DNA from 4 places in the Pseudomonas sp. SA233 genome. Region 1 is predicted to be linked to each of the others. Evidence: riboswitches for the same ligand, from Rfam matches in the RefSeq annotation. Region 1 holds a riboswitch; each other region holds the start of a gene.

The links. Region 1 has a riboswitch for cobalamin ahead of M1D87_RS09965 (ABC transporter substrate-binding protein). Riboswitches for the same ligand answer to the same signal wherever they lie in the genome.
Region 2: linked by a shared signal. The riboswitch ahead of cobO (cob(I)yrinic acid a,c-diamide adenosyltransferase) and the one ahead of M1D87_RS09965 (ABC transporter substrate-binding protein) in region 1 are both predicted to bind cobalamin.
Region 3: linked by a shared signal. The riboswitch ahead of cobW (cobalamin biosynthesis protein CobW) and the one ahead of M1D87_RS09965 (ABC transporter substrate-binding protein) in region 1 are both predicted to bind cobalamin.
Region 4: linked by a shared signal. The riboswitch ahead of M1D87_RS14525 (CbtB domain-containing protein) and the one ahead of M1D87_RS09965 (ABC transporter substrate-binding protein) in region 1 are both predicted to bind cobalamin.

The regions. Positions count from the first base shown of each region.
Region 1 covers NZ_CP096449.1:2,165,877-2,171,308, forward strand. The annotation lists gene M1D87_RS09955 (ABC transporter ATP-binding protein) at 1-66, opposite strand, end outside; gene M1D87_RS09960 (FecCD family ABC transporter permease) at 63-1,079, opposite strand; gene M1D87_RS09965 (ABC transporter substrate-binding protein) at 1,079-2,089, opposite strand; cobalamin riboswitch at 2,201-2,398, opposite strand; gene M1D87_RS09970 (DUF1624 domain-containing protein) at 2,427-3,593, opposite strand; gene M1D87_RS09975 (TonB-dependent receptor) at 3,797-5,432, opposite strand, start outside.
Region 2 covers NZ_CP096449.1:1,355,871-1,361,302, forward strand. The annotation lists gene M1D87_RS06310 (PQQ-dependent sugar dehydrogenase) at 1-1,120, opposite strand, end outside; gene M1D87_RS06315 (hypothetical protein) at 1,885-2,031, shown strand; gene M1D87_RS06320 (hypothetical protein) at 2,598-3,176, opposite strand; cobalamin riboswitch at 3,344-3,563, shown strand; gene cobO (cob(I)yrinic acid a,c-diamide adenosyltransferase) at 3,682-4,293, shown strand; gene M1D87_RS06330 (cobyrinate a,c-diamide synthase) at 4,290-5,432, shown strand, end outside.
Region 3 covers NZ_CP096449.1:2,758,265-2,763,696, reverse strand. The annotation lists gene cobN (cobaltochelatase subunit CobN) at 1-2,254, opposite strand, end outside; gene cobW (cobalamin biosynthesis protein CobW) at 2,258-3,325, opposite strand; cobalamin riboswitch at 3,426-3,638, opposite strand; gene M1D87_RS12900 (branched-chain amino acid aminotransferase) at 4,112-5,131, shown strand; gene M1D87_RS12895 (multidrug/biocide efflux PACE transporter) at 5,385-5,432, opposite strand, start outside.
Region 4 covers NZ_CP096449.1:3,109,549-3,114,980, forward strand. The annotation lists gene M1D87_RS14500 (DNA-3-methyladenine glycosylase family protein) at 1-6, opposite strand, end outside; gene M1D87_RS14505 (pirin family protein) at 161-1,048, opposite strand; gene M1D87_RS14510 (alpha/beta fold hydrolase) at 1,169-2,053, opposite strand; gene M1D87_RS14515 (LysE family translocator) at 2,075-2,695, opposite strand; gene M1D87_RS14520 (GNAT family N-acetyltransferase) at 2,829-3,308, shown strand; cobalamin riboswitch at 3,720-3,942, shown strand; gene M1D87_RS14525 (CbtB domain-containing protein) at 4,036-4,224, shown strand; gene M1D87_RS14530 (CbtA family protein) at 4,234-4,920, shown strand; gene M1D87_RS14535 (cobalamin biosynthesis protein) at 4,920-5,306, shown strand; gene cobM (precorrin-4 C(11)-methyltransferase) at 5,338-5,432, shown strand, end outside.

The DNA of each region.
Region 1 (5,432 bases):
GGCCAGTTGCAGCCCCAGGTTCTGGCAACTCAAGGGGGCCAGCTGTAGCGCCGTCATGACCGTCATGGGCGCCCCCGGCGGCTGACCAGGATCAGCGCGAAGACCGGTGCGCCGAGCAGAGCCGTGACTACGCCCACGGGGATCACCTGGCCAGGGATCAAGATGCGCGACAGGATGTCGGCGGCAATCAGGAACAGTGCCCCGCCCAGTGCGCTGGCGGGCAGCAGGCGGCTGTGCCCGGGGCCGAGCAGCAGGCGCAGGGCATGGGGGATCACCAGCCCGACAAAACCGATGGCGCCGACGATGGACACCATCACCGCGGTCACCAGCGCCGCGCAGCTGATCAGCAGCAATTGGGTACGCCGCACCGGGATGCCCAGCGACGCCGCCGAGTCGGCACCGAAGGTGAAGGCATCCAAGGCACGGCGATGCCACAGGCACACCAACAGCCCGAACAGTACAACTGGCACGGCCAGCCACACCGAAGGCCAACGTACGCCACTGAGGTTGCCCAGCAGCCAGAACAGGATGCCGCGCGCCTGCTCGGCGGTGGCCGACATGGTGATGAGGAAGGCGGTAAGGGCGTTGAACAGTTGCGAGCCGGCGATCCCGGCAAGGATCACCTGGGCATTGTTGCTGCTGGGGCCGGCTGCCCGGGCCAGCAACAGTACCAAAGCGAACGCTGCCAGGGCACCGATGAACGCGCCGCCGGACATGCTCAGCGCCAGGCTGCCGAAGCCCAGCAGGCCCACCAGCACCGCACCGGTCGAGGCGCCGGCAGACAGCCCCAGCAGGTAAGGCTCGGCCAACGGGTTGCGCAACAGTGCCTGGAGGATCACGCCGCAGGTGGCCAGGCCGGCGCCGCAGGCCGCGGCAACCAGGGTGCGGGGCAGGCGGTAGTTCCAGACGATGCCGGCGTCGATCGGGTCGACCGGGTAGCCGGCCTGCCACAGGTGGTTGGCCAGTACCTGGCCGACCACGCCGGGCGACAGGTTGGTTTCGCCGATGGCGGTGCCGGCCAGCAGGGCCGCCAACAGGGCGGCCAGGGCAACGGCGATGCAGGGTAGCAGGCGCATCATCACTGGGCTGCTTTGCCGCTGGCGAAGGCGGCGGCCAGTGTCTGCAGGCCGCTGAACAAGCGAATGCCGGCCTGCATGGCGTCGGCGTCGAGGATGATGATGCGGTCGTGCTTCACCGCGTCCATGTTGCGCGTCACCGGGTCGCTACGCAGGAATGCCAGCTTCTTCTGGTAGTCGTCGGCGGGGTAGCGGCGGCGGTCCATGCGGGCAATGATCAGCCAGGTGGGGTTGGCCTTGGCCAGGGTTTCCCAGCCTACGGTCGGCCATTCTTCGCTGGACTCGACCACGTTGCGCACGCCAAGGGTGCGCAGCATGAAATCGGCGACCCCCTGGCGGCCCGCCACATAGGGGTCGATGTGCAGGTCGGCGCTGGAGAACCAGAACAGCGCCGAGGTGGCGGACAGGTCCTTGTCGACCAGTTGCGCCTTGGCACTGTCCAGGCGGCCTCTGAGCTCGGCATTCAGGGCTGTGCCACGGTCCTGCACGTCGAAGATTGCCGCCAGCTGGCTGACGCTCTTGTAGATAGTGTCGACCTGGAACGCCTGCAGGCGGGTGCCATCGGCACCCACCAGGTTGTCCTTGCCTTCGCAGTCCGATGGCAGCAGGTAGGTGGGGATGCCCAGTTCATCGAACTGTTCGCGGGTGGCGACCGCCCCCTGGGCACCGACCATCCATTCGAACTGCACCGTCACCAGTTGCGGGCGCTTGCCCACTACCGCCTCGAAGCTGGGCTCGTTGTCGGCCAGGCGAGGCACCTTGGCGTTCTGCACCTGGTACTCGGGCAGCACATTGTTGAACCACAGCGAGGTGGCCGCCAGTTTGTCGCCCAGCCCCAGCGCGTAGAGCATCTCGGTACTGGCCTGGCCAATGGTGACCGCGCGTTGCGGCGCCTGGGCGAAGGTTTGCGGCTTGCCGCAGTTGTCGACCGTCAGCGGGTAGTGGGTGGCAGCAGCCTGGGCCAGGCCGGTGAGGCCGAGGCCGGCGAGCAGGGTGGCAAAACGGGGCAGCATGCTGGGCGATCTCCTATCGGACAGTTCGGGTGAGGAACGCACGGACAGGCATCGCCGAGCCCCAGCTGGCGGCAGGGGCAACACTGATGGCCAATCCCGGACACCCCGCCGGTTGGTGAATGTAGGCCGGCAGGTCTCCTGACTGGTGCGTCATGGCCTGGCTCCGGCCTTCCCGGGTTCGTGGCCCAGTGGCATTGATGGAGCAGGCTCGGCACCTACAGTTGCGGGGGCAGTTCCGTTTGGCCCGAATTGGCGGGCCTGGGATTCCCTATTGATTCCGTGGTGGAAACCGGCGGCCGGCATGGTAGACCATCGTGCCGCCGGGTGAAAACGCTTTTCAGAAGTACTTCAGCCAGGTGATGTCGCGCCGCCGCGCCTTCAGGCGGGCGAACCAGCGCACCGGCCGGTACAGCGAAACTGCCAGCAGCACTGCCCCCAGCCACACCGCGGCGATGCCATCGAAGCCGAAGTAGTCGCCATGGTTGCGGCCGAACAGCGCCACGCTGGCCAGGTACAGCAGCTTCAGTACATACAGGTGCAGCAGGTAGAAGAACATCGGTGCCGCGCCGAACACCGCCAGGGCACTGATCCAGCGGGCCTGGCCGGCGCGTTCGAAGGCGCGCAGCAACAGCAGGCCACAGCCCAGGGTCAGGGCCAGGAACAGCAGCGACGGCGGGTACTTGGTGATGTTGAAGAAGCTCATCAGGGTTTGCGTGACGGTCGGGTAAACGCTCCATGGTGCCTCGCCGTAGCCGTTGACCAGGCGCAGCACGACAAAGCCCAGCAGCGCGATCAGCCCGGCCAGCAGCAGGCGATGCTGGCGTTGGCCGGCCTCGCTCGCGCGGGCGAACCAAGGACCCAAGCCGTAGCCCAGGGCGATGACACCGATCCACGGCAGCACCGGGTAGGAGGTGCGCAGGCGCAGGCTTTCGGAGAACTCCAGCCAGCCCCGGTCATGCAGGATCGCCCATGGCACGTGCAGGGCGGATTCGACCCCGAAGTGCAGGCCATCGAGCAGGTTGTGGCCGGCGATGATGATTGCGCCCACGGCGATCAGGGCGGCACGTGGCAACCACACCAGCAGCGACAGGGCGATCATGCTCACGCCGATGGCCCAGATCACTTGCAGGTAGATGACGCTGGGCGGCAGCTGGAAGGTCCAGGCGAAATTGACCAGGGTGAACTCCAGCACCACCAGGAACAGCCCGCGCTTGAACAGGAACGCCGAGACATCGCCGCGGCCCTGGTGTTTCTCGCCATACAGCCAGGCTGAAAGGCCGGTCAGCAAGACGAACACCGGCGCGCACAGGTGGGCCAGGGTGCGGCTGAAGAACAGCGTGGGCTCGGTGGTATCGATGGCCATCGGGTCACTGACCTGGCGGTGCAGGAAGAAGGTTTCACGAACGTGGTCCAGGAGCATGAACAGGATTACCAGGCCGCGCAGGGCGTCGATGCTCTGCAGGCGCTGGGTGAGCAGGGTGGGGGTGGCACTGGCGCTTGTCATGGGAGGTCGCTGATAGGAATGGATGTCAACTGAAACGTTATCTTATAACTAAAGCGTGACGTGGCGGTAGATGTTTTTGTGCTACCTGTGCCGGCCTCTTCGCGGGTAAACCCGCTCCCACAGGTACCTCACCGTATTTGAATTCTGTGATATCCCTGTGGGAGCGGGTTTACCCGCGAAGAGGCCGGTGCAGGCAGTTCAGATCAGAAGCTGTAATCCACCGTCGCAAAGTACGACCGTGGCATCCCCATCAGCCACTGCTGGCCACTGAACGCCGACTGCACATACTCACGGTCGAACAGGTTGTTCAACTGCAACCCCAGCCGCACATCCGGCAACACCTGCCAGCCGATGTCGGCATCCACCACGGTGTAGCCGGGGGCGCTCTGGGTGTTGGCGGTATTGGCATAGCGCTCGTCCACATAACGCGCGCCAATGCCGGCCTCCAGCCGCTGGCCGAAGCCTTTGCTCAGCCACAGGTTGGCGGTACGCCGCGGGACATTGGCCGGGCGATTGCCCGCACGATCCTGTGCCATGCCGCCGACCATTTCGTCGAAGTCGTCGTACCTTGCGCGCACGATCGCCGCATTGGCCGACACCTGCCACTGGTGCGCCAGCGCCAGTTCCAGGGTTGCCTCCAGGCCATCGGACGTCTGCTGGCCAGCCTGTTGCTTCTCGTGGGTGATCGGGTCATCCACCAGCAGCTTCTTCTTGACGATGTGGTAGGCCGCCAATGTCCATTCGCCACGCCCGTCCCAGAAGCGCTGCTTCAGGCCCACTTCGGTCTGCCTGGCTTCGGTCAGGTCGTAGTGCATCTGGTTGGCGCTGAGGCTGATGAGGTTGTCGACCCCATCCTCGCTGGTGGAGTACTGGCCATACAGCGACAGGTCGTCGCTGACCGCAAACACCAGCCCGGCACGCCAGTTGCCGCCTTGCAGGCTGCGGTCGCTGCGACTGTCGGTGGTCAGTTTTTCCTGGTCGATGTGGTTCTGGTCGCGGCGCACGCCGGTGACCAGCGACAGGCGATCGCTCAACTGCAGGCGGTTTTCGGCAAACAGGACAAAGGTGTGGGTGGTGGACAGCGTTTGCGGGCGTAACGGCGAGGCGCTGTGGAACCAGCCTGGTTGCGGCTGCCACGGGTCGACGTAGTCCCCGCCCATATCGTTGTAGGGCGCGTTGCTGTCGACGTTGAAGCGGATCTTGTTGTACTCGGCGCCGACCACGGTCTTGCTGGCCAGGCCAAACAGCCTGTGGTCGAGGGTGAAGGCCTGTCGGTCGCCGAACTGTTCCTGGTTGTGCTTGATCTGCAGATAGCTGCCGCGCAGCAACTGCTGGCGCCCGGCATCCCAGCTGTACTCCTCGGCATTGCGCCAGTGACGGCGGCTCTTGATGTAGTACAGTTGGTTGCTGGCGCTGAGGTGATCGTTCAACGTCCAGTCGGTATTCAGGCGGGTCCATTCATCGACGTAATGCTGCACGTCGTCCTGCACGTTGTAGTTCTTCTTGCGCAGGCTGCTGCGGTAGTGGCCGTCGATCAGCGGGGTGCCGTAGTAGTTGGCAGGCTGCGCATCGCCGCGGTCGTGAGCGAGGGTGAAGCTGAGGTCGTCGCTGGCATCGAAGCGCAGCGCGGCGCTCAGCGCCAGGCTGCGTGACGGGGTGCGGTCGACCCAACCGTTACCGGTTTGCTGGTTCAGGGCCAGGCGGTAGCTCAGGCGCTCACCGAGGCTGCCGCCGCTGTCCAGGCCGAGCTGCTGGCGGTCCCACGAACCGTAGCCCAGGCGCAGGTGGTTGCGTACCTCGCCGGCAAACGGCTTTTTCGGGATCACGTTGACCACCGCC
Region 2 (5,432 bases), 810 kb from region 1:
CCTTGTAGCCACTGTGTGGCTTGCGGTTCCACGACCCGTGCTGGCCCACGAATGCCCCTTGTTCGAAGGGCGGTGGTAGCCCGTTCGGTTCGGCGAATGCCAGCCCTAGCGATGCCGTGTGTGGGCCTACGGCGTAGTCGGGCACCAGCGCCTGGGCTACTTTTTCAGGCGCTGGCGGTTGCACGCGCTCGTCCACGTGGCGGCCGTAGTAGCTGTAGGGCCAACCATAGAAACCGCCGTCCTTCACGGAAGTGATGTAGTCCGGTACCAGATCGCTACCGATCTCGTCACGCTCGTTGACTGCCGTCCACAACGTACCGCTGTGCGGCTCCCAGGCCAGGCCGTTAGGGTTGCGCAGGCCGGTGGCGAACAGGCGGTGCTGGCCGCTGGTGGGGTCCACTTCCCAGATCGCGGCGCGCCCCTGTTCCTTGTCCATACCGTTTTCGCCTACGTTGCTGTTGGAGCCGACCGTCACGAAAAGCTTCTTGCCATCAGGGCTGGCGATCACGTTCTTGGTCCAGTGGTGGTTGAGCGGCCCGCCTGGCAACTCGACCACTGGCTGGCCTTCATTGCGAATTTGCATGGCACCGGGCTCATAGTGAAAGCGCAGCAACCTGTCGGTGTTGGCGATATACAGGTCCTTGCCGACCAGCGCCATGCCTAACGGTGAGTTGAGCTCTTCGATGAAGGTCGTACGGATTTCAGCCACGCCGTCGTGGTCGGCATCCCGTAGCAGGGTAATGCGGTTGGCGCTGGGCACGCCTGCACCTGCCCGCTTCATCACCTTCTTCATCACCCAGCCGCGCAGGCCCTTGCCATCTTCGGGCTTGGATGGGGCATTGGTTTCGGCTACCAGGACGTCGCCGTTGGGCAGCAGGTATAGCCAGCGAGGGTGGTCGAGCCCGCTGGCGAACGCTTTCACCTGAGTGCCTGGTGCTGCCTCGGGCTTGGCGTCCTTGGGCCAGCCCACTGCCGGGGCGATATTCACGGTGGGGAGGGTTGTCTTGACCGGAGCAGGCAGCTGGGGGGTTGGGCCACTACCGTCGAGTACATTCAGCAGGGCGGTTTCGCCGCAGGCAGTCAGGCTGGCGGCCAATAACCAAGGCGTCAGGTGTTTCATGGGGCGGCGTCCTCCTAACAGGGCCTATGAATTGAGAGGTCGGTGACATTCGCCAGGTTCCCGGCAACTTTCCAACTGCCGTTGCCGTTGCCGTTGCCGTTGCCGTTGCCGTTGCCGTTGCTGTTGCTTTTGCTTTTGCTTCTAAGCGCGCGATAGTTCAGGCGCCACCGATTGCGACTTCAGGAGGCCGAGCGAAGGGACTGCGGAGGGAGGTGACGGGCATGGATGCCCGTCAAGCGCTGAGGCCCCATGGATGGGGCCTGCAGCGCGTACTCCCGGGAGCAGGCCCGTAGCGAGGGGACCCCGGAGCGAAGCGGAGGGGCCGGATGATGGGAGCCAGCGTTTTTTGGTTACTTTTTGTCGCGTTTGACAAAAAGTGACCCGCCGTAAGGGCGGAAAGGTGATTAAGCGCCACCTTCGAAAATGAATGTTGACCTTGTTGTTGAAGCCCACGCTTGAAAGCGAAGAGCGAAGAGCGAAGAGCGAAGAGCGAAGAGCGAAGAGCGAAGAGCGAAGAGCGAAGAGCGGAAAAAGTACTGGTATTGATCTCGCGCATAGTCCATTTACGATGGCGACGCTTACTCACCTTTTCGCCCTTACGGCGAGTCACTTTTTGCCAAACGCGGCAAAAAGTAACCAAAAAACGCTGCGCTCCCATCATCCGGCCCCTGCGCTGCGCTCCGGGGTTCCCTCGCGCCGGTCTTGCTCCCGGGAGTACGCGCTGCAGGCCCCATCCATGGGGCCTCAGCGCTTGACGGGCATCCATGCCCGTCACCTCCCTCCGCAAGACCTCTGCTCGGCCTCCTGAAGTCGCGAAGATCAAGATCAAGAGCAAGATCAAGAGCAAGAGCAAGAGCAAGAGCAAGAGCAAGATCAAGAGCAAGAGCAAGAGCATGCAGGTCTGGTGGTGACTCAATGCGCCAGTGAGATGCGCTGCTGTTGCAAAGGTGGCGTCGGGGCGAGACCAAGAATCAGATTTAACACCTTTCTTGTAGGCCGTTTCCCAAAGATATTCTTAACACCTATTCTCCGTTGCGCGCGCCAAATGCGGCCTCTAGTCTCGGCATGTCGTTGACCTTCAATGACCGGGTTAGCCGCCCGAAATCGTCAGACACCGCAGTTGAGCAATACCGAGTAATCGGCATTGACGCCTTATGGCGGCTGTGTGTGGGGCACCTGCGGGTGCGCCGGGTGCCTGACGTCCCGGTTGGCTAACCCACGTACAGCTGCCACCATACTGTTTAGCCGCGGCTGGTGGTCGTTCACTACGACAAGAGCCTCGAATGACCGCCGAGGACTCGAAATACACAGACGGCAAAACCGGAGCCGCATATAACTGAAAGGTTTAGCAGGGGCTCTGTGGGAGCGGGCGCGCCCGCGAACACCGGCGCAGCCGGTGCCAGCCACCGCGTTGGATTCTTCGCGGGCACGCCCGCTCCCATAGAAGCCACGTCGCCCGGCCCGAGCCGAAGTTGCTTCAAGCCTGCTTGAGCAGCAACGCCACCCCCGGGAAATACTGCCCCAGCTCGTTGTGCAACTTGCGGTAGGCATACGGGAAGTACCAGGCGATGGCACAGGCGGTATGTTTCTGCAGATCGTCGACCAGGTCCTGCAGTTCCTCGGGGCTGGCATGCTGGCCAGCCTTCCACGGGCTGATGAACAGCGCACCAGCTTTCAACTGGCTGGGGTAGGCCACCTGGCGCGCGAGGGCAGTGGTCTGCTGCAGGGCGTCGGCCATGTCCAGCCTCGCGATTCTTGGCCAGCGCTGACTGACACTGAGGTACAGCGCTTCATCGGCACTGCTGATCGACAGGTCGCAGCGCCCTTCGTGTTCACCTTCGTCGCGCTGCTTCTTGCCGGCAAACTGCTGCAGCGCCGCCAGTTCGGCTTGCCAGGCCGCTGCGGCAAGCAGCCCCGTATTGGCGGCGGCGCCATGCCAGTAAGGTGCTTCGGCATCGCCGGCAAACTGGTTGAAGCGGTCGATACAGTCGCCCCAGCGCTCCAGCACCGGGGCAAGAAACTCCAGGCGCGGGTTGTTGATGATCTGGCCTCGCATGCTGCGCTCTCCTGTTGTAGTTGTGATCGCGTTCAGCTGAAAGTGATGGCTATGTGATATCACTGTATTCAGTGTGGCACAACCAGGTGAATTGGCCATTACCCAGGCGGAGCCTGTTCGGCTGCAAAGCGGCCCGCTTCGATTGACGCTCCCGGTGCAACCCTCTAACCTTCGCGCGTGTTTCAGGTGCCCTGCCAGCCCCGACTGGGCAGGGTGAAACTGGGAAGCCGGTGGGTGCCAGCATGGCGCGATTCCGGCGCTGCCCCCGCAACGGTAGGTGAGTCGCGGCCGCGCAGGGCCACTGGGTGCCAGCACCCGGGAAGGCGCGCAGGCCTGGGCCAAGGCCCGCTCACAAGCCCGGAGACCGGCCTGATACTGCCAACGGCATCACGGAGGGTGATGCGCGGTGCACCGTGGCGTACGGCCACGGCCCCTGCGCGTTCTCCGTCTGCCCGCCTTTTACCTGTCGCCGCGTTGCCGTGGCGACAGCCAGCGGAGAACCCTGATGAGCGAATCCACCGAACGCGACGAACGCCACCTGGCGCGCATGCAGCGCAAGAAGGCGATCATCGACGAACGCATCGCCAATTCCCCCAACGAATGCGGCCTGCTGCTGGTGCTGACCGGCAACGGCAAGGGCAAGAGCAGCTCGGCCTTCGGTATGCTCGCGCGCGCCCTGGGCCATGGCATGCAGTGCGGTGTGGTGCAGTTCATCAAGGGCCGCAACAGCACCGGCGAAGAGCTGTTCTTCCGCCGCTTCCCCGAGCAGGTGCGCTACCACGTGATGGGCGAGGGCTTTACCTGGGAAACCCAGGATCGCCAGCGCGACATTGCCGCCGCCGAAGCAGCCTGGGCCGTTTCGCGCCAGTTGCTGCAAGATCCGAGCGTGCAGTTCGTGGTGCTCGATGAACTGAACATCGCCCTCAAGCACGGCTACCTCGACCTTGACCAGGTGCTGTCCGACATCCAGGCCCGCCCACCGATGCAGCATGTGATCGTCACTGGCCGTGCCGCGAAACCCGAGATGATCGAGCTGGCCGACACCGTTACCGAAATGGGCATGCTCAAGCACGCGTTCCAGGCCGGTATACGTGCACAGAAGGGCGTGGAACTGTGAGCCAGCCGCGCCATTGCCCTGCCGTACTGATCGCGGCACCGGCCTCTGGTCAGGGCAAGACCACCGTCACCGCCGCGTTGGCCCGGCTGCACCGCAACCTTGGGCGCAAAGTGCGGGTGTTCAAGTGCGGCCCCGACTTTCTCGACCCGATGATCCTTGAGCGAGCCAGCGGCGCGCCGGTGTACCAGCTCGACCTGTGGATGATCGGCGCCGATGAAAGCCGCCGCCTGCTGTGGGAAGCCGCCGGCGAGGCCGACCTGATCCTGATCGAAGGGGTGATGGGGCTGTTCGACGGCACGCCGTCCAGCGCCGACCTGGCGCGCCACTTCGGCGTGCCGGTGCTGGCGGTGATCGACGGCACGGCCATGGCCCAGACCTTCGGCGCGCTGGCCCTGGGCCTGGCACGCTACCAGGCGGACCTGCCGTTTGCCGGTGTGTTGGCCAACCGGGTGGGCAGCCTGCGCCACGCGCAGCTGCTGGAAGGTAGCCTGACCGAAGGCCTGCGCTGGTATGGCGGCTTGTCCCGCGAGCGCGGTATAGAGCTACCCAGCCGTCACCTGGGGCTGGTCCAGGCCAGCGAGCTGAACGACCTGGACGCTCGCCTGGATGCCGCTGCCGAGGCGCTTGGCGCCAGTTGCGATGCCGCCTTGCCGCCGCCAGTGACCTTTGCCGAACCCGAGCCGCAAGCCACTACCGCCTCGTTGACCGGTGTGCGCATTGGCGTGGCGCGGGACGAGGCCTTTGCCTTCACCTATGGCGCCAACCTCGACCTGCTGCGCAACCTGGGCGCGCAGCTGGAGTTTTTCTCGCCGCTGCATGACCGCGAACTACCAGCAGTGGACAGCCTGTATCTGCCGGGCGGTTATCCCGAACTGCACCACCACGCCCTGGCCGGCAATGCGCCGATGAGCGAGGCGATCCGTGCCCATCACGCCCAGGGCAAACCGTTGCTGGCCGAGTGCGGCGGCATGCTGTATCTGCTCGATGCCCTGACCGACGTGGCCGGCGAGCGTGCCGAGCTGCTCGGCCTGCTGCCGGGCGAAGCGACCATGCAGAAGCGCCTGGCTGCCTTGGCCCTGCAGGCGGTGGAACTGCCGGAAGGCACCCTGCGCGGTCACACCTATCACCATTCGTTGACC
Region 3 (5,432 bases), 590 kb from region 1:
CTTGCCACGGCTGGCCAAGTTCGCAATCGAGTGGATCGAAGCCTGGCACCAGCGCCTTGGCCAGGGCCCGCAACAGGCTGGCATTGCCACCGCGACCGTCGCCACGCTCGACCCGTAACAGCGCCAGCAAGGTATCCAGCCGCAGCCGGCCTTCCGGGGACTGGCCGAACACATGCAGGCCATCGCGAATCTGCGATTCCTTCAGGTCGCACAGGTAGGTATCCAGGCGTGGCAGCCACACGGCGGCATCGTCCAGTTGGCCTTCCAGCTGCAGTTCGCGGTCGATGTGGTTGGCCTTGACCAGTTCGAGAATGTCGCGCTGCAACTCGCGGGCGCGCCGCGGGTCGAGCAGCTGCGCTTCGTAGAACTCGTCGGCCAATTGCTCCAGGTGGCGCAACGGGCCATAGGTTTCGGCACGGGTCAGCGGCGGCATCAGGTGGTCGATGATCACCGCCTGGGTGCGGCGCTTGGCCTGGGCGCCCTCGCCCGGGTCGTTGACGATGAACGGATAGATGTTCGGCAGCGGGCCGAGCAAGGCGTCCGGCCAGCACTGCGCCGACAACCCGACGCCCTTGCCGGGCAGCCATTCTAGGTTGCCGTGCTTGCCGACATGGATCACCGCATCGGCGGCAAAGGCGTGGCGCAACCAGAAGTGAAATGCCAGGTAGCCGTGCGGTGGCACCAGGTCCGGGTCGTGGTACACCGCGCTGGGGTCCACCTGGTAACCGCGCGCCGGCTGGATGCCGACAAAGGTCAAGCCAAAGCGCAGGCCGGCCACCATCAGCCGGCCACTGCGGTACATCGGGTCCTGCTGCGGCGGCCCCCAGCGTTCCAGCACGGCCTGGCGGTTTGCCTCTGGCAGGCGCTCGAAGGCGGCCTGGTAGTCGACCAGGCTCAGGCTCTGCGCGCAGGGGCGCAGGTCCAGCTGGTCGAGGTCGTTGGTCACGCCACCGAGCAACTGATGGATCAGCTGCGTGCCGCTGCCCGGCAAGTCGGCCAGCGGATAGCCTTCGGCCTGCAGGGCCTTGAGTATGTTCAGCGCGGCCGCTGGCGTGTCCAGGCCAACGCCGTTGCCAATGCGGCCGTCCCGAGTCGGATAGTTGGCCAGCACCAGGGCCACGCGCTTTTGCGCATTCGGCAGGCGCGCCAGTTCGACCCAGCGGCGGGCCAGTTCGGCGACAAAATCCATGCGCTCGGGGTGGGCGCGGTAGCAGACCACATCGGACTGGCTGCGCTCGCTGCGCCAGGCCATGTCCTTGAAACTGACCGGGCGGGTGATGATGCGCCCGTCCAGTTCTGGCAAGGCAATGTGCATGGCCAGGTCACGCGCCCCCAGGCCCTGCTCGCTGGCTTCCCAGCCGGGCTGGTTGTCTTGCGCGCAGATGGCCTGCAGCACCGGGATGTCGCGACGGAACGGGCGCAGGTTTGGGCGTTCCGGGCTGGACAGGGCAAAGCCGGTGGTGTTGAGCAGCACCTCGGCACCTACTTCGTCCAACCAGGCTTCGACCTGCTCCAGGCAGGCGCTTTCCTTGAGGCTGGCCACGGCGATCGGCAACGGGTTGAGCCCGGCGGCCTGCAGGCGCTGGCAGAACACATCGATGAACGCGGTGTTGGCCGCCTGCAGGTGCGAGCGGTAGAACAGCAGTGGCGCCACCGGCTGTTCGGGATGCCACTGCGGGTACCAGTCCTCCAGGGTGGCGCTGCCCTTGGCCGGATGATACACGGCGGTGCGCGGCAAAGGCTGCGGCTCGTCCCAGGCATAGTCGCGGCCCAGCCACTGGCTGGCCAGGCAGTTGAACAGGTTGATGGCATTGGCCTTGCCGCCCTGGCGCAAGTAGTGCCAGAGGCGTTCGGCCTGCTCGCCGCTGACACTGCCCAGGCTGGTCAGCTCCGGGTCCGGGCGGTCGTCACCCGGCACCAGGATCAGCTGCACGCCACGGCCGGCCAACTCGACCAACTGCTCGACGCCATAGCGCCAGTAGCCGACGCCACCGTGCAGCGATACCAGGATGACCTTGGCATGGCGCAGCACCTGGTCGACGTACAGGTCGACCGAGGCATGGTTCTGTACCTGCATCGGGTTGGCCAGGCGCAGGCTGGGGTAATCCTCGGGCAATTGCTCGGCGGTATCGGCGAGCAATGCCAGGTGCGAATCGCCGCTGCAGAGAATCACCAGCTCGGCGGGCGTCTGGCCGAGGTCGGCAATGCTGTCATCCGGCACGAAGCCGCCGGGCTGGGTCCGCAGCAGGTGCATGGGTCAGGCGCCCAGTGCCTGGCGCAGGCGCGCTTCCAGCTGGGCGGCGTCGAGGTCCTGGCCGATCAGCACCAGGCGGGTGATGCGCGGCTCGTCGACGCGCCAGGCGCGGTCGAAGTGCTTGTCGAAACGGGTGCCCACGCCTTGTACCAGCAGGCGCATCGGCTTGCCCGGGATGGCAGCGAAGCCTTTGGCACGCAGGATGCCGAATTCCACCACCAGCTGGGTCAGGGCGTCGAGCAGCAGGCTTTCGTCGGCCTCGGGCAGGTCGATGGAGATGGAGTCGAAGGCGTCGTGGTCATGATCGTCATGGTCATCACCGTCATGGTGGGAATCATGGTGGGTACGGCGACCATCGATGTGCGCCTCGGACTCGGCGCCCACACCCAGCAGCACCTCCAGCGGCAGCTTGCCGCTGCTGGCCTCGACAACCTTGACCGCCGGAGGCAGTTCTTCGGCCACCTCGGCGCGCACCTTGGCCAGGCCTTCGGCGTCGATCAGGTCGGCCTTGTTCAGCACCACCAGGTCGGCGCTGGCCAGCTGGTCGGCGAACAGTTCGTGCAGCGGCGACTCGTGGTCCAGGTTGGGGTCGAGCTTGCGCTGGGCATCGACCTGGTCCGGGTAGGCGGCAAAGGTGCCGGCGGCCACGGCCGGGCTGTCGACGACCGTGATCACCGCGTCGACGGTGCAGGCATTGCGGATTTCCGGCCACTGGAAGGCTTGCACCAGCGGTTTGGGCAGAGCCAGGCCGCTGGTTTCGATGAGGATATGGTCCAGGTCGCCACGGCGTGCCACCAGCTCGCGCATCACCGGGAAGAACTCTTCCTGCACGGTGCAGCACAGGCAGCCGTTGGCCAGCTCGTAGACGCGGCCGGTGGCTTCTTCCTCGGTGCAACCGATGCTGCACTGCTTGAGGATTTCGCCGTCGATGCCCAGCTCGCCGAACTCGTTGACGATTACCGCAATGCGGCGGCCCTGGGCGTTGTCGAGCATGTGGCGCAGCAAGGTAGTCTTGCCCGAGCCGAGGAAGCCGGTGACGATGGTGACGGGGAGCTTGGCCAGTGTTTTCATGTCGCATTGCCCTTGGCAGATTGGCGCGGGCATGCAGGACGACAACCGCAGGCCAGGCCGGCCGGGCTTGTTCGCCACCGGATCACCCCGCCCGGTTGAAAGTCGAAAACGTGACGAGGCAGGTCTCCTGGCTTGCACCGTTCCATGTGCCCGCTGGTGCAGCGGTCTGGCGGGATGACGCCTTCCCGCGCGCGGGCGCAGTGGCTGTGTCGATCCGTTGTCGGTGCTTACAGTTGCGGGGGCAGCCGCGGCTTGTACCGCGTTCCCGTCTTAGCTTCGGCCTGGCCGAAGAACCTCGAAGTGGCAAGGCTACGCAGTGGCTGGCGGGTGGTCAACCATTGGCTCGCCTCGATTCTTGTAGCGCCTGTGAGATCGAGCGCCGCCCGCGCGGCGCTTCGCAGCACAAGGCTGCTCCTACATCTGTTTCGGGCCAATTATTCCTGAGGCAAAGGCGCGCGGTCCCTTGGTGTCCACCTCGATATCGTGCCGGACAAACAAGGCGGTCGCGCGCATTGGTACAGGCGTTACTGGCCCGAAACAGATGTAGGAGCAGCCTTGTGCTGCGAAGCGCCGCGCGGGCGGCGCGCGCTCTCACAGGCACTGAAAATGTTGTGGCGAGCACCTCGCAGCCCCGCTGCAATACCTGCGCCGTGCCGCAATAAATGCATTGCAGGCTATCAATTCGTGACTGGCCGTTCCCGATCTGCCACGGATGTATTATGGTGGCGTGGTGCGCATATAACAGCAGCCCGAGCAATCGGGCACTTGCAAGACAATGAGGGTGTCATGAGCAACGAAAGCATTAATTGGGACAAGCTGGGTTTCGACTACATCAAGACCGACAAACGCTACCTGTCCGTATGGCGCAATGGCGAGTGGGACAAGGGCACCCTGACCGAAGACAACGTACTGCACATCAGTGAAGGCTCCACTGCCCTGCACTACGGCCAGCAGTGCTTCGAGGGCCTCAAGGCCTACCGTTGCAAGGACGGTTCGATCAACCTGTTCCGCCCGGACCAGAACGCCGCCCGCATGCAGCGCAGCTGCGCCCGCCTGCTGATGCCGCAGGTGCCGACCGATGTATTCATCGAGGCGTGCAAGCAAGTGGTCAAGGCCAACGAGAAGTTCGTGCCACCGCATGGTAAAGGCGCCCTCTACCTGCGCCCGTTCGTGATCGGCACCGGTGACAACATTGGCGTGCGCACCGCCCCCGAGTTCATCTTCTCGATCTTCGCCATCCCGGTTGGCTCGTACTTCAAGGGCGGCATGAAGCCGCACAACTTCCAGATCTCCAGCTTCGACCGCGCAGCCCCGCAAGGCACCGGCGCGGCCAAGGTCGGTGGCAACTACGCCGCCAGCCTGCAGCCGGGTGCAGAAGCGAAGAAAGCCAACTTCGCCGACGCCATCTACCTCGACCCGCTGACCCACACCAAGATCGAGGAAGTCGGTTCGGCCAACTTCTTCGGCATTACCGCCAACAACGAGTTCGTCACCCCGAAATCGGCTTCGGTGCTGCCAGGCATCACCCGCCTGTCGCTGATGGAACTGGCGCAATCGCGCCTGGGCCTGACCGTGATCGAAGGCGATGTGGAAATCAACAAGCTTGACCGTTTCATCGAAGCCGGCGCCTGCGGTACCGCTGCGGTGATCACTCCGATCGGCGGCATCGAGTACAACGGCAAGCTGCACGTGTTCCACGACCTGGAAAAGGTCGGCCCGGTTACCCAGAAGCTCTACAACGAGCTGACCGGTATCCAGAGCGGTGACGTGGAAGCACCGGCTGGCTGGATCGTCAAGGTTGCCTGAGGCACTTTAACGGTTTGAAAAACGGGGCATGCCAGCGATGGCATGCCCCGTTTTTTTATGGGCTGACGCGGTCAACTATAGATGGCACCGGCTGCGCCGGTGTTCGCGGCTAAAGCCGCTCCCACAGGTACAGCGCAAGCCTGAAGCCTGCGCCGTCCCTGTAGGAGCGGCCTTGTGTCGCGAAAGGGCTGCGAAGCAGCCCCAGGATATCCGCACAATGCACAAATCGAGGAGCAGCGCAGGCTGGTAGTTTTCATGCAAGGCGACGCTGCATCAGCAGGTGCCGGGCTTTGTCGAAGGC
Region 4 (5,432 bases), 940 kb from region 1:
TGGCATGGCTGCATCATGCCAGCAAATGTAATACCTGTACCGGCCCTATCGCCGGCAAGACAGCGCCCACAGGTACAGCGACAATCTCGGGAGCATCGCTGTACCTGTGGGAGCTGGCTTGCCGGCGATAGGGCCGGACAAGCCATTCAATCAACCAGGATCAATGCGCCGCACCGTCCCGCGCTTCCTGCATCTGCCCGAACCGACCGGCATGGAAGTCGTCGAACGACTCGGCAATTTCCGCCTGGCTGTTCATCACGAACGGGCCATAGCCCACGATCGGCTCATCGATCGGTTCACCGCTTAGCAGCAGCAAGCTGGCACCTTCCAGCGCTTCGACCGCGACATCCTCGCCGCCCCGGTCAAACAGCACCAGGCTGGATGGGCCGGCTTCTCGCTCGCCGTTGATCCGCACGTTGCCGCGCAACACCACCAGCGCCGCATTGCGCCCGGCGGCAACCGGCAGCTGCAAGGCTGCACCGGCATTCAGGCGCAGGTCCCAGACATCCATCGCAGTAAAGGTCCGCGCCGGCCCCGAATGCCCACGATAGTCACCGGCAATCACTCGCAGACTGCCGCCCTCGCCGTCCAGCGTCACCACCGGGATGTCCTTGGCCAGCAGCGTCTGGTAGCCGGCCGCTGCGCGCTTGTCCCGCGCCGGCAGGTTGACCCACAGCTGTACCATCTCCAGCGTACCGCCAGAACGGGCGAAACCTGGGGAATGGAACTCTTCGTGGATGATGCCATTGGCAGCAGTCATCCACTGCACGTCGCCAGGGCCGATCAAGCCGCCAGCGCCGGTGGAGTCACGGTGTTCCAGTTCGCCCTGGTAGACGATGGTCACGGTCTCGAAGCCGCGGTGCGGGTGCTGGCCAACGCCGCGCCGCGCACTGGTCGGGGTGAAGTCATGAGGGCCGGCATAGTCCAGCAGCAGGAACGGGCTGATCTTGCTGGCCAGGTTGTCGTAGGTGAACAGGCTGCGCACCGGGAAACCATCACCTACCCAGTGGGCGTGGGGGCTGCGGTGAATACCCAGAATCGTTTTCATGAGAAGGCTCCTCTCTTGGTTGAGATAACCTTACCAGTGAGACCAATCAGGCAATAGCCGGCTAAAATGGCATGCATCGTCTCATTTAAAGGACAATCCACAGCCAGCTGTCTGGAAAAACTATCCCGCCGGTGCCTGCAGCAGGAAGGCCTGCACTTGTTCGGCGCACGCCTCAGGATGCTCTTGCAGGAAGCAGTGCCCACCTGCAACCTGCCTGCCGCTGACCTTAGGGTTGAGTGCCACCAGGCGATTCACCGAATGCGGTACGAAGGGGTAGGTGTGCTCGCCGTACAGCACCCGCGTGGGCGTACGGATTGCCGCCAGGCTCGCCCACATGCGCTTGGGGAACGAACTGAATATTTCTACTTCGCGGCTGGGCCGGCACTTGAGCACCACCGCTTCGCCACAGTCGCCAATGGCATGCTCCACGTAGGCCCGCAGCGCCGCATCGGTCCACCCCTTGAAGATACCCCGCCCATGCAGTGATGCCAGGGCTGCCTCGCGGTCGGGCCAGTGGCTGCGACGGCTGGCAGCCTTGCGCGCCAGGGCATGGCGCTGGTGCAAGCCGACCAGGGCTGCCATCCCCATCACGCCCAGCATGCGCCGGCTGAACAGTACCGGGTCGAGCAGAACGGCACGCGCGAACAGTTGCGGTTCACTGGCCAGGATCAGGCCGGTGAGCACGCCACCGAAGCTGTGCCCGACGGCAAAGCGCGGTACGTCACCATACTCGCCTCGCCCGGCTGCAAAAGCCTCCACCGCCAACGCAGCGGTCCGGTTCCAGCCACGGAACACCCCGCCATGGTCGCTGTCACCATGGCCCTGCACATCGCTGAGCCACAGGTCGAAATGTTCGCCCAGGCGCATCAGCAATGGCTGGTAGGCCAGGCAGCAGAAGCCGTTGCCGTGCAGAAAATGCAGCAACGGCTTGCCACTGGCCGGGGTTCGCCAGCCCCGCAGGGTGAAGCCTTCGGCGCATTCGTGAGACCAGGGGATCAACTGCATCGGCTTACTGTACTCGCGGGGTCAGGAAAACGCTGATTCTACAAACAGCAGCGGGTACAGTGAAATCACCAGCAACAAGGCCATCAGGACATTGAACAGCATCAGCCAGCGCGGGTTCTGCAACAAGTTGCGCAGGGCGCTGCCGAACATCACCCACACCCCGACGCTCGGCAGGTTGACCAGGGCGAACAAGGCGGCAATGACAATGACGTTGGTCACATAGCCCTGCGCCGGCGTGTAGGTGGTGATTGCCCCGACTGCCATCACCCAGGCCTTGGGGTTGACCCACTGGAATGCCGCTGCTCCCCAGAAGCCCAGCGGTTTGCGGGCACTGGACGAAGCTGTGCCGACCGGCCCGGAGGTGGCGATCTTCCAGGCCAGGTACAGCAGGTAGGCGGCACCGGTGTAACGCAATACCGTATACAGCGCCGGCCAGGCTTTGAACACCTCGCCCAGGCCCAGGCCGACAGCCAGCACCATCACCATGAAACCGACACTGATGCCCAGGGCGTGGGGGATCGAGCGACGCACACCGAAATTCACCCCAGAGGCAAGCAGCATGGTGTTGTTGGGGCCAGGAGTAATGGAAGACACGAAGGCGAACAGCACGAAGGCGGTCAGCAGGTCGGCAGAGGCAAGCATGGCAGGCAATCCACTTTTTTTATGGGTGCTGTCACACTAACGGAGTCGCTCTCCTCTGCGACCGATACAGTTTCACTAAATTGTGTAGATACACATCGCTGTACCGCTACCATCAGATCAAGGAAGCCGTCCCATGAGCCTCACCATCCGTCCTGCCGTTCGCGCCGACGCCGAGCAGATACTTGCCTTCATCACCGAACTGGCAGAGTACGAACGCGCCCGCCACGAGGTGATCGCGAGCGTTGCCGATATCGAGCACAGCCTTTTTGGCGAGGGCAGCACCGTGCATAGCCTGATGTGCGAGCGCGATGGCCGGGCAATCGGCTTTGCCGTGTATTTCTACAGCTACTCGACCTGGCTCGGGCGCAACGGCATCTACCTGGAAGACCTGTACATAACGCCCGAGCAGCGCGGCGACGGTGCCGGACGGCAATTGCTGCGGCACATCGCCCGCGAGGCGGTGGCGAAGAATTGCGGACGGCTGGAATGGAGCGTACTGGACTGGAACGAGCCGGCTATCGGCTTCTATCAGAAGCTGGGGGCCGAAGCGCAGGATGAGTGGGTGCGCTACCGGTTGGATGGCGAGAAGCTGGCGGCGTTTGCCCGGGGCTGACCGGGGGGATGCTCACGGCATAGACCACTACAGGCCGAACCGGCTTACATGAGGGCTTGAGTGTGCATGCCTTGAGCTTTTCAGCGCCTGTGAGATCGAGCGCCGCCCGCGCGGCGCTTCGCGGCACAAGGCCGCTCCTACATCTGTTTCCGGCCAATTACTCCTGTGCCAAGTGGGTTGCCGCCTTGGTGCTTGGCTGAAGATTGATGAGGAGCAGTCGTGCGCCCTTCGATATCGGAATGGAACAAACAAGACGGACAGAGGTGAACTCACAGGAGTAACTGGCCCGAAACAGATGTAGGAGCGGCCTTGTGCCGCGAAGCGCCGCGCGGGCGGCGCTCGATCTCCCAGGCACTGCAAAACCAAAGCCCTACCATCAGGGCAATTGACGCCAGCCCCGCCCCATGGTCTCCTTATGCCTCGCGTTCAGGTGCCCCCGATGGGGGTGAAACGGGAAACCGGTGCGTCACAGGCCCTCCAGCAGGGCCGGACAAGGCCGGTGCTGCCCCCGCAACGGTAAGCGAGCGAAGCGTCTGTACCACTGTGCCTGATCCCCGGCATGGGAAGGTGACGCTTTCCAGGAGCCTGGCTCCTCCTCGCAAGCCCGGAGACCGGCCTGGCGTTCATGAACACCCCGCGGTGGGCGGGCGCTGTTGCATTCCCCTGGGCTGCCACGCTCGGGGCTGCCGCGCTTGCCCGTTGCCCACAAAAAGCAGAGGAACGCGTCATGCCCGTCACCAGCGCCAAGCAACACAGCATTACCACCCCCGTCACCCTCAGCCAGCGTGTCGTCATCGCCATCGGCGCCAGCCTGCTGGGCCTGTGTCTGGTGTACTTCGCCGGCTTTTCGCACATCGAGGCCGTGCACAACGCCGCCCACGACACCCGCCACAGCGCCGCATTCCCCTGCCACTGAGTACGCCCGATGATCACACGCATTGCCCGCACCGCGGGCTTCAGCGGGTTGCTGGCGGCCTTGCTGCTGACCCTGCTGCAGAGCTTTTGGGTCGCCCCACTGATTCTCGAGGCAGAAACCTACGAATCCTCGGCCCCCGTTGCCGAGCACGAGCATGTTGGCGAAGTGGCAGCGCATGAACACAGCGCCGAAGCCTGGGCACCTGAAGACGGCTGGCAGCGAGTGCTGTCCACCACCGGCGGCAACCTGGTAGTCGCGGTCGGCTTCGCCCTGATTCTCACCGCCCTGTACAGCCTGCGTGAACCCAAGCGAGCCGGCACCGGCGCACTCTGGGGCCTGGCCGGCTTCGCTGTGTTCTGCCTGGCCCCGACCCTGGGCCTGCCGCCGGAACTGCCAGGTACTGCCGCAGCCGACCTGGGGCAACGCCAGGCTTGGTGGATCGGCACCGCCAGTGCCACCGCGCTGGGCCTGGCCCTGCTGGTGTTCGCTCGCCACTGGTTGCTGAGGGCGCTGGGCGCTGTGCTGCTGGTCATTCCCCATGTGATCGGTGCGCCGCAACCCGAAGTGCACGAGAGCCTGGCCCCCGCCGCCTTGGAAACCCAGTTCAAAGTGGCCTCCTGGCTGACCAACGCCGCATTCTGGCTGGCCCTGGGCCTGCTCAGCGCCTGGCTGTTCCGGCGCTCCAGCCAGGCCTGATGCCTGCCTTCTACGCCGGTTTCGGCTGTCGTCGGGGTTGCCCGGCGGATACGCTGCAAATCTTGCTACGCCAGGCCCTGGCCACCCAGGGCCTGGCGTTGGCTGACCTGCAAGGCATCGCCAGCATCAGCCTGAAGGCCGACGAACCCGGCTTGCAGCAACTGGCCGAACGCCTCGGTCTGCCTTTGGTGTTGTACGATACCGCGCAGTTGCAACCCTACGAACCCCGACTCAGCCACCGTTCCGCCGCTGCCCATGCCCACTGTGGCTGCTGGGGCGTGGCGGAGAGTGCGGCACTGGCCCTGGCCAGCCAGCGAGTTGGCACCGCCAGGTTGCTGCTGACACGCCAGGTACTGGGCCCGGCTACCCTCGCCCTGGCCTGTTGAACGTTTCCCCTCTTTCCTGCAAGGACTTTCCATGACGGTCTACTTCATCGGCGCCGGCCCCGGCGACCCGGAACTGATCACGGTCAAGGGCCAACGGCTGATCCGCCAGTGCCCGGTGATCATCTA